One region of the Azospirillum baldaniorum genome, then DNA from elsewhere that is predicted to be linked to it. Evidence: predicted binding sites of a transcription regulator. Region 1 holds the regulator's gene; the other holds the start of a gene.
What was found. The regulator PhoB, encoded in region 1, activates phosphate uptake and scavenging genes when phosphate is short. The targets are predictions, from matches to a motif close to TNTCATAAAACTGTCA.

Region 1 (5,072 bases):
TGTCCCTTCCCTTGACGCGCTGGGCCCTCATGAGCAAGGAGGGCAAGGTCGTGGCCTCCGGCGACACGATGGACCCGGCCAAGTCGGGTGAGGACATGCTGAAGAAGCCCAGCTTCAAGATCGACCCCGGCCAGTACGAGCTGGTGATCGTCCCGCCGAAGAACGTGGTCGGCGAAATCCCCTATCAGCTGAACTTCGTCCAGAAGGTCGCCAAGACGCCCGAGTCGACCGAGGAACGGCCGTTCGACAAGATCATGCGGGAGCGCGAGGCGCGGCTGAAGCAGTGGGCGGCGGAGGACGCGAACAAATCGTCCAGCACGTCGAAGACCACCCCCTACAAGATGAGCCTGCTCGCCTGACGCAGCCCGCCGCAGGAGCCCGACCGAGGGGCTTGCGCGGCATGGGGCGTTCCGCGCTATTCTGCGGATCATGGATTTCACCGACACTCAGCTTCACCGCTATTCCCGCCACATCATCCTGCCGGAGGTCGGCGGCATCGGGCAGGAGGCGCTTCTGCGCGCCCGCGTCCTGGTCGTCGGGGCCGGCGGGCTGGGCGCACCGCTCCTGCTCTACCTCGCCGCGGCGGGGGTGGGGACCATCGGCGTCATCGACGACGACACGGTGGACCTGTCCAACCTGCAACGGCAGGTGATCCACGACGAGTCGTCGCTCGGCGTTCCGAAGGTGGAGAGCGCCGCCGCCCGCATCCGCGCGCTGAACCCCGACGTGGCGGTGGAGGTGCACAAGACGCGCCTGACGAAGGACAACGCGCTGGACCTGATCGGCCGCTACGACATCGTGGCCGACGGGTCGGACAATTTCGCCACGCGCTTCCTGCTGAACGACGCCTGCTACTTCGCGAAGAAGACGCTGGTGTCGGCGGCGATCCTGCGCTTCGACGGTCAGGTGTCCACCTTCAAGGCGCATCTCGGCGATCCGCACCCCTGCTACCGCTGCCTGTTCCCGGAGCCGCCGCCGCGCGGTCTGGTGCCGTCCTGCTCCGAGGGCGGCGTGCTGGGAGCGCTGGCCGGCTTCGTCGGTTCGCTCCAGACGACCGAGGTGCTGAAGGAAATCATGGGCATCGGCGAAGGCCTGTCGGGCAGCCTGATGATGCTGGACACGCTGCACGCCTCCTTCCAGCGCATCACCGTGCGCCGCGACCCGGACTGCCCCCTGTGCGGCACCCACCCGACCATCCACGACCTGTCCGCCCACTGAGCGGCGGCTGAGAGGTTCTCCCCATGGAAGGTCCTGAAAACCTGTCCATCGTCCTGTTTGCGGGCGGCTTCGACCGGGTGCACTACGCCCTGGTGATGGCCAGCGCGGCGGCGGCGACCAACCGCAAGGTCACGCTGTTCTTCACCGGCCGCGCGCTGAACACGCTGCTGGCCGGGGACTCCGACGGCGCGCCGGGCTGGCACCGGCTGGATCCCGCCGACGACGGCCGCCGCCCGGCGGAACGCGACGCCGCCTTCACCGCCAACGGGCTGGCCGGGTTCGAGGAGTTGCTGGAAGCCTGCGTGATGCTCAAGGTCACGGTCATGGCCTGCGAGATGGGCCTGCGCGCGCTCGGCCTGCCTGCCGGTGTGCCGCTGCGCCCCGACGTGCCGGTGAAGACCGGCGGTGTCGTCACCTTCCTGAACGACGCGCCGAAGACCGGCGCGATCCTGTTCGTGTGAGCACCATGACCGACGACCACAGCCCGGTGGACCACAGCCTGGTGATCGAACACGCGAACCGCTTCGAGGCGATCGCCGCGGAGGGCTTCGAGGGCCGGCCCTACCGGGACGCGCTGGTCCATCTGGCGCAGCATGTGACGGCGCATCCCGATCTCGCCCCGCGGGTGGCGCACGCCCTGCGCATGATGATCGGCTTCATCGAGGACAGCGACCCGGCGAAGCGCTTCGGCCCGAAGGTGGCGATTTTGCGGGAGGCGGTGGGGCTGCTGGAGGGGTAGCTTTCGCAACGAGCCCCCACCCCGGCCCTCCCCCGCTTCGCAGGGGAGGGAGATGGTCGCGAAGCGGCGGCTGTCCCCTCCCCTGCGAAGCGGGGGAGGGTTAGGGTGGGGGCAAGGTCAGCGCTTGGGCATTTCGTTCAGATGGACTTGCTGTCCAGCGCGTAGCCGGCCGAGCGGACGGTGCGGATCAGGTCCATCTCCGTCTCCTCGTTCATCGCCTTGCGCAGGCGGCGGATGTGCACGTCAACGGTGCGCGGCTCGACATAGACGTCATGGCCCCACACCACGTCGAGAAGCTGCTCGCGCGAGAAGACACGGCCGGGGTGCTGCATGAAATGGCGCAGCAGGCGGAACTCGGTCGGCCCCAGATGCACGTCGCGCCCGTTCCGGCGCACCCGGTGGGCGGCCAGATCCATGGTCACATCGGCGAACTGCAGAGTCTCGTCGGTCATGCCAGGGGCTGAGCGGCGCAGCACGGCGCGCATGCGGGCGACCAGCTCGGTCGGGGAGAAGGGCTTGGTGATGTAGTCGTCGGCGCCGGAATTCAGGCCGCGCACGCGGTCCGCCTCCTCGCCGCGGGCGGTCAGCATGATGATCGGGATGTCGCGCATCTTGCTGTTGCGGCGCATCTGGCGGCAGACCTCCAGGCCCGACATCAGCGGCAGCATCCAGTCGAGCAGGACGATGTTCGGCGTCTGCTCGCCGGCCAGCAGAAGGGCCTCCTCGCCGTCGGTTGCGGCGTTCACGCGGAAGCCTTCCTTCTCCAGATTGTACTTCAGCAGCGTCACGATGTCGGCTTCGTCCTCGACGATGAGAACGAGCGGCTTCAGCGCCGAATTCATGCTTGTCCCGCTCCCACTGCGCGTCTCGCCGTCACGCGGCATGTCCCGCTCCATCGTTATCCGGGCCGCCGTCCCGCGGCAATCCCCGTTCCACAGCCTCCGTGGCCGCATCCATGACCGAACCGCCCGGCTCGACCACGGCGAAGCTGCTGCCGTCGTTCTTCGGACGCGCCGCGCGCAGCGTCGTCCCGACCACCAGATAATGGATGGTCTCGGCGATGTTGGTGGCGTGGTCGCCGATCCGCTCCAGGTTCTTCGCCATGAACAGCAGGTGCGTGCAGGGCGTGATGTTGCGCGGGTCCTCCATCATGTAGGTCAGGACTTCGCGGAACAGGCTGGTGTAGAGGTCGTCCAGCTCCTCGTCGCGCTCCCAGGCGGCGATGGCGCGCTGGACGTCGCGCTCGATGTAGGCGTCCAGCACGTCCTTCATGATCGACTCGACCAGCCGCCCCATGCGCGGGATGGCCACCGCCGGGCGCACCACCGGCACCTGGGCCAGCGCCAGCGAGCGCTTGGCGATGTTGGAGGCGTAGTCGCCGATCCGCTCCAGGTCCGACGCGATCTTCAGCGCCGACACGATCTCGCGCAGGTCCTGGGCCAGCGGCTGGCGCAGGGCGAGCAGGCGCACGGCCTCGGCGTCGATGTCGCGCTCGTAGGCGTCGATGCGCTGGTCGGCCTGCATGACCTGGGCGGCCAGCGCGACGTCCCGGCGGGCCACCGCCTTCACGGCGGCGTCCACCTGCGCCTCGGCGACGCCACCCATCTGGGTGATCAGGTTGGACAGGCGCTCAAGTTCGTGCGCGAAGGAGCGCACGATGTGTTCGGTGCTCATGCTTCACGTCCTTCGCTGATGGAGGATTCGCGGCGAGGCGGGAGATCAGCCGTAGCGGCCGGTGATGTAGCCCTGGGTGCGCTCGTCCCGCGGGTTGGTGAAGATTTCTTCGGTGTCGTCGCACTCCACCATGTCGCCCAGATGGAAGAAGGCGGTCTTCTGGGAGACGCGGGCCGCCTGCTGCATGTTGTGGGTGACGATGACGATCGTGTAGTTCTCGCGCAGCTCGTCGATCAACTCCTCGATGTGGGCCGTCGCGATGGGGTCGAGCGCCGAGCAGGGCTCGTCCATCAGGATCACCTCGGGGCTGACGGCGATGGCGCGGGCAATGCAGAGGCGCTGCTGCTGGCCGCCGGACAGGCCGGTGCCCGGCTCGCGCAGGCGGTCCTTCACCTCGTTCCACAGGCCGGCGCGCTTCAGCGAGGTCTGGACGATCTCGTCCATCTCGTCGCGGTGGCTGGCGATGCCGTGGATGCGCGGGCCGTAGGCGATGTTGTCGTAGATCGACTTCGGGAACGGGTTCGGCTTCTGGAAGACCATGCCGACGCGGGCGCGGAGCTGCACGGCGTCGATGGACTTGCCGTAGACATCCTCGCCGTCGAGCGCGATCAGCCCCTCGACGCGGCAGTTCTCGATGGTGTCGTTCATGCGGTTCAGGCAGCGCAGGAACGTCGACTTGCCGCAGCCGGACGGGCCGATCAGCGCCATCACGCGGTTTTCCTGGATTTCCAGGTTGATGCCCTTGAGCGCCTGCTTGGCCCCGTAGAACACCTTGACGTCGCGGGCGACCATCTTGGTGCCGTGGATGCCGGCGGCGGGACGCGAAGGCATGGCCGTGGCCGGGATGTGGGTCTGGACGCTCATGGGGTTACCAACGCCTCTCGAATTTCTTGCGCAGGAAGACGGCCAGGCCGTTCATCAGGATGAGGAAGGCGAGCAGGATCAGGATCGCCGCGGAGGTGCGCTCCGTGAAGGCCCGCTCGGGGCTGTCCGCCCACATGTAGATCTGCACCGGGATGGCCGTGGCGCTGTCGGTCAGGCCGCCCGGGATGTCCACGATGAAGGCGACCATGCCGATCATCAGCAGCGGCGCCGTCTCGCCCAGCGCGCGGGCCATGCCGATGATGGTGCCGGTCAGGATGCCCGGCAGGGCCAGCGGCAGGACATGGTGCGTCACCGTCTGCAGCGGCGAGGCGCCGACGCCCAGCGCCGCTTCGCGGATCGACGGCGGCACCGCCTTCAGCGCGACGCGCGAGGCGATGATGATGACCGGCAGGGTCATCAGCGCCATCACCAGGCCGCCGACCAGCGGGGCGGAGCGCGGCAGCCCGAAGAAGCCGAGGAACACCGCCAGACCGAGCAGGCCGAAGATGATCGACGGCACCGCGGCGAGGTTGTTGATGTTCACCTCGATCAGGTCGGTCCAGCGGTTCTTCGGCGC
Region 2 (5,072 bases), 220 kb from region 1:
CGATGCCGAGATAAGGCACCACCGCCCCGTCGGCGAAGGGAAGCTGCGGTGGCAGGGCGGCCAGCCGCGCCCGGACCCAGCCGTCGTGCCGCCCGACGAAGCGCAGCGCTTCGGCCTCCGGGACGCCCACCGGGATCACCACCTGGATCAGCCCGCGCCCGGCGTCCACCCGCAGGGTCATCCGGCGGGCGCGGGCGCTTTCCCGCAACTCCAGCGGCGCGGGCAGGCCGGCGACCGCCAGGGCGCGCGGGGCCTTGGGGCGTGGAGCCTGGGTTTTGGCCTGGGCTTTGGAGGGATGGGATTTGCGGCGGAAGAGCATACCTGACTTATAGCCTGCGTGGCCGGCTTGGGCCAATGGGGCGTTGTCCTTCACATTCAAACGGAATTTGTCCCAAGTGAGTTTTGCATGTGATATTTGACTCCGATGCCCAAGTGGCCGAATAAATGTGCTGCAATCTCAGTTTTTGCGGTGAAGTTGTGGGCGAGTATACCAGAAAGAACTCAACCGAAGGTCATATGACTGATCGTGCGATCTGGCTTGAGGCTCTGGTCTCCGCCAACGGCGCCGCTCACGCTCTGCTTGGGCTGGACGCGCGGCTTCTCGTGGTCAACCAGGCTTTTGCCGCGGCCTTCGGCTGCCTGCCGGAAGAGGCGGACGGCAAGGAGCTGACCGAGCTGGGCGTTCCGGCGGCCATCGTGTCCCAGGTGGAGGCGCAGGTCCGCCGTGTCGTGCTCACCGGGACCCCGGTGTCGGCCTTCGGCCTGCTGCCCCGTGGCGAAATGGTGCTGAGCCCGGTGCGCGACGCGGATGGGGTCGTCACCGCGGTCGCCGCCATCGCCGACACCAACGCCGCCGCTCTGGCCACCGCCCGCGCCGAGGCCGAGCGTGCGAAGGCCGAGACCGAGCGGGTCCGCCAGGAGGCCGAGACGGGACGCACCGCCATCGGGCGCTTCCTGTCGGCGGCCAGCCACGACCTGCGCCAGCCCTTCCAGGCCATGCATCTGTTCCACCATCTGCTGATGGGCCGCCTGACCGATCCCGGCGCGCGCGATCTCGGCGAGAAGCTGGAGATGTCGATCGAGGCGGCGGAGGGGCTTCTGCGCGCGTTGTTGGACGTGTCGAAGCTGGAGGCCGGGCTGGTCCGGATGCAGGTGCAGAGCTTCCCCATCGACGAGACGCTGGGCCGCCTGCTCAACGAGTTCGCGCCTGAGGCCGACGCCAAGGCCCTGCGCTTCAACGTCCGCCCCGCGGACGCGGAGGTGAGCACCGACCCGGTGCTGCTGGAACAGCTTCTGCGCCCGATCCTGTCCAACGCCCTGCGCTTCACCGAGTCGGGTGGCGTGCTGCTGGCGGCGCGGCGGCGCGGCGGCGCGTTGCGCGTCGAGGTGTGGGACACCGGCCTCGGCATCGCCCCCGCCGACCAGTCGGCGATCTTCGACGACTTCCGCCAGCTCGGCAACCCGAACCGCGACCGCCGACACGGGCTGGGGCTCGGCCTCGCCATTGTGCGGCGCCTTGCGACGCTGCTGGGCTTGACGGTTTCGCTGCGCTCGGTGCCCGGCAAGGGCTCCGTCTTCGCGGTGGATGTCCCCTTGGCGGCGGCGAGCGCCGCGGAACGGCCGGTCGAGAGCAGCAGCGCGGCCTGACAGGGCGGGGAGCACGTTTCCTCCCTCCCACCGAACGAACAGAGAGCGCCGTCCTCGCTTGCGCTTGCCGACCCGTCCATCGGCGCCGCACCGGACGTCGATGGAGCGCGCATACTTCCTCCGAAGGCCGGGGCTGTTCACGGCCCGTCGGCCCCGACGTCATGGTCTGGGTGCCCCATGGGCGCGGCCCGGGATCGGAGGGGAGCATGCATCACGAAGCAGGGTGCCGGCTGGCCGGTTGTCTGGCGGGGATGACGATCGCCGCCTTCGTCGTCCTGCCCGCCGCAGCGCAGACGACGAGCCTGGATTGGGACCAGCGCGGCTGCGTCTTCGGTCCCCGGCCCGGCTTGGACCGGCTGGTGCCCGGCTACAACCCCGGTGCGCAACCCTTTTACTGCCCGCCGCCTGCCGCGCTGTATCCCGCGCCGCCGGTCGCGCCCCCGACGGCATCGCACTATCTGTCGGCGCCGAGCCGGTCCTACTGCCTGCTGCGCTCCTCCGGCCTGATGGGGGACAGCCTGTCGCAACTGGCCGGGTCGCTGTGCCGGGACGACGCCGCGCTGTGGGCGCTCGCCCAAACATGGCACCCCGAGAGATGACGTAAGGGTGATAGTCCGCACTGATACGTACGGCTGATTGACAGCCTCCCCCTCTGTCCTTAAGGCTTGCAAAAAAGAAACACACATGCGGGGAGGAAAACCACAGATGCCGGCGCAGCATCCATCACCGCCTTAAGTCCCGTTCCATGCCTTACGCAGGACCGACGTTGCAACCGCGAAGAGCGGATGCGGCGCGCCCCTGCGCGCGTGTTCCGGACACGTCACCAAATCTTCACAAGACCGTCGCGGGACCGCAACCCGCACCCTGCATGTCAGCACATTACGCAATCGATTGGTTCCAGGGAGAGACCACCATGCTGACCCGCCGCAAGCTCGCCGTCTCGACGGCCGCCTTCGCGCTCGCCGCCGGTTTCACCGGTGCCGCCTACGCCCAGCAGAAGACCGTCGTCGAATTCTGGCACGGCCTGCCCCAGCCGCTCGGCGGCCAGCTCGAGCAGGTGGTGAAGGGCTTCAACGACAGCCAGGACAAGATCCAGGTCAACCCGACCTTCAAGGGCAGCTATCCGGAGACGATGCAGGCGGCCATCGCCGCCTTCCGCGCCGGCAACGCCCCGCACGTCGTGCAGATGTTCGAGGTGGGCACCGCCACCATGCTGTCCGCCGGCCCGGCCATCAAGCCGGTGCACCAGCTGATGAGCGAGACGGGGTCGGGCTTCGACGCCGCGGCCTACATCCCGGCGGTCCGGGGCTATTACAGCTCCAAGGACGGCAAGATGATGGCCCTGCCGTTCAACAGCTCCACCACCATCACCTTCTACAACAAGGACGCCTTCCAGAAGGCCGGGCTCGACCCCAACAAGCCGCCGGCGACCTGGCCGGAGGTGGCCGACGCGGCGCGCAAGCTGAAGGCGGCGGGCGTGACCTGCCCGATGACCTTCTCCTGGCCGACCTGGACGCAGTTCGAGCAGGTCGGCGCGCTCCACGACAAGCCCTTCGCGTCGGAGGCCAACGGCTTCGGCGGGCTGAACGCCACGCTGAAGATCAACGATCCGTTCTTCGTGAAGCATCTCCAGACGCTGATCGACCTGCAGAAGGAAGGCGCGCTGCGCTACGGCGGGCGCGACAACGCCGCGGACTCGCTGTTCCCGTCGGGCGAATGCGCGATGATCCAGGCGTCGTCCGGCCTGCGCGGGCGCATCATCAAGGAGGCCAAGTTCAACTGGGGCGCCGCGCCGCTGCCCTACTGGCCGGACGCCATCGCCTCGCCGAAGAACTCGATCATCGGCGGCGCCGCCTTCTGGGTGATGACCTCGCCCAAGCGCACCGCCGACGAGTACAAGGCCGTCGCCGCCTTCTTCAGCTACCTCGCCCGTCCGGAGGTGGACGCCAAGTGGCACATGGACACCGGCTACGTCCCGGTGACGCTCCAGGGCTTCGAGCTGGCGAAGAAGGAAGGCTTCTACGACAAGAACCCCGGCGCCGAGGTGCCGGCGGAGCAGCTGACCCGCACCGCCACCACGGAGAACACCATGGGGCTGCGGCTGGGCAACCTGCCGGAAATCCGCAACATCATCCAGGAGGAGATGGAGAAGGCGTTCCAGGGCCAGCAGACCGCCCAGCAGGCGCTGGACAACGCGGTGAAGCGCGGCGACACGGTCCTGCGCAACTTCGAGCGCGCCAACAAGAACTGAGCGTAACTCCCTCTCCCCTCTGGGGAGAGGGCAGGGGTGAGGGGGATGCGCTTGTGCCGGACGCTCCGCGATGCGCAACCCCCTCACCGGCCCTCCGGGCCACCCTCTCCCCGGAGGGGAGAGGGTTGAAAGGGATTCCATGCAACGTCGCGTGATTTTCGACAACAGGGCGCTGCCCTACCTGCTGCTGGCACCGCAGGTGGCGGTGACGCTGATCTTCTTCATCTGGCCGGCGGCGCAGGCGCTGTGGCAGTCGGTGCATCTCCAGGACGCCTTCGGGCTGCGCAGCCAGTTCGTCGGGCTGGAGAATTTCCAGGCGGTGCTGAGCGACCCGAACTATCTGGAGACGGTCAAGACCACCATCGTCTTCAGCGCGTCGGTGACCGTCCTGTCGCTGGCCTCCGCGCTGGGGCTGGCGGTGATGGCCGATTCGAAGATCCGGGCGGCGTCGGCCTACAAGACGCTGCTGATCTGGCCCTACGCGCTGGCCCCCGCGGTGGCGGCGGTGCTGTGGATGTTCATCTTCAACCCGGACATCGGCATCCTGGGCCGCGCGCTGAACAACCTCGGCTACGCCTGGGACTACCGGCTCAACGACGGGCAGGCGCTGACCATGGTCATCCTGGCGGCGAGCTGGAAGCAGGTCTCCTACAACTTCATCTTCTTCCTGGCCGGGCTGCAGGCCATCCCGCGCTCCGTGCTGGAGGCGGCGAGCATCGACGGGGCGGGGGCGGTGCGCCGCTTCTGGACGATCACCTTCCCGCTGCTGTCGCCGACCACCTTCTTCCTGCTGGTGGTGAACATCGTCTACGCCTTCTTCGAGACCTTCGGCACGATCCACGCCCTGACCCACGGCGGGCCGGGCAAGGCGACCGAGACGCTGATCTTCCGCGTCTACCAGGACGGCGTGGTCAACCACGACCTCGGCGGCTCCTCGGCGCAGTCGGTGATCCTGATGGTCATCGTCATCGCGCTGACCGCCATCCAGTTCCGCTTCGTCGAGCGCAAGGTGCATTACTCATGACCCGTGACCGCGACACCCCGCGCTCCGGCGGGCGCCTGATGGACATAGTCCCGCACCTGATCCTGATGCTGGGCGTCCTGATCTTCGCCTTTCCGATCTACGTGACGATCATCGGCTCGACCTGGGACGCCGCCACCATCGGGCGCGGCA

Region 2: ugpB (sn-glycerol-3-phosphate ABC transporter substrate-binding protein UgpB) is a predicted target of PhoB. The motif match lies at 2,477-2,492, and genes of this name have one in related genera.

What each region holds. Positions count from the first base shown of each region.
Region 1 covers NZ_CP022253.1:390,145-395,216, reverse strand. The annotation lists gene Sp245p_RS01820 (hypothetical protein) at 1-359, shown strand, start outside; gene Sp245p_RS01815 (HesA/MoeB/ThiF family protein) at 430-1,218, shown strand; gene Sp245p_RS01810 (DsrE family protein) at 1,242-1,679, shown strand; gene Sp245p_RS01805 (hypothetical protein) at 1,685-1,957, shown strand; gene phoB (phosphate regulon transcriptional regulator PhoB) at 2,095-2,799, opposite strand; gene phoU (phosphate signaling complex protein PhoU) at 2,831-3,631, opposite strand; gene pstB (phosphate ABC transporter ATP-binding protein PstB) at 3,677-4,462, opposite strand; gene pstA (phosphate ABC transporter permease PstA) at 4,500-5,072, opposite strand, start outside.
Region 2 covers NZ_CP022253.1:608,970-614,041, forward strand. The annotation lists gene Sp245p_RS02835 (M48 family metallopeptidase) at 1-319, opposite strand, end outside; gene Sp245p_RS02840 (sensor histidine kinase) at 517-1,647, shown strand; gene Sp245p_RS02845 (hypothetical protein) at 1,854-2,246, shown strand; gene ugpB (sn-glycerol-3-phosphate ABC transporter substrate-binding protein UgpB) at 2,561-3,898, shown strand; gene ugpA (sn-glycerol-3-phosphate ABC transporter permease UgpA) at 4,038-4,922, shown strand; gene ugpE (sn-glycerol-3-phosphate ABC transporter permease UgpE) at 4,919-5,072, shown strand, end outside.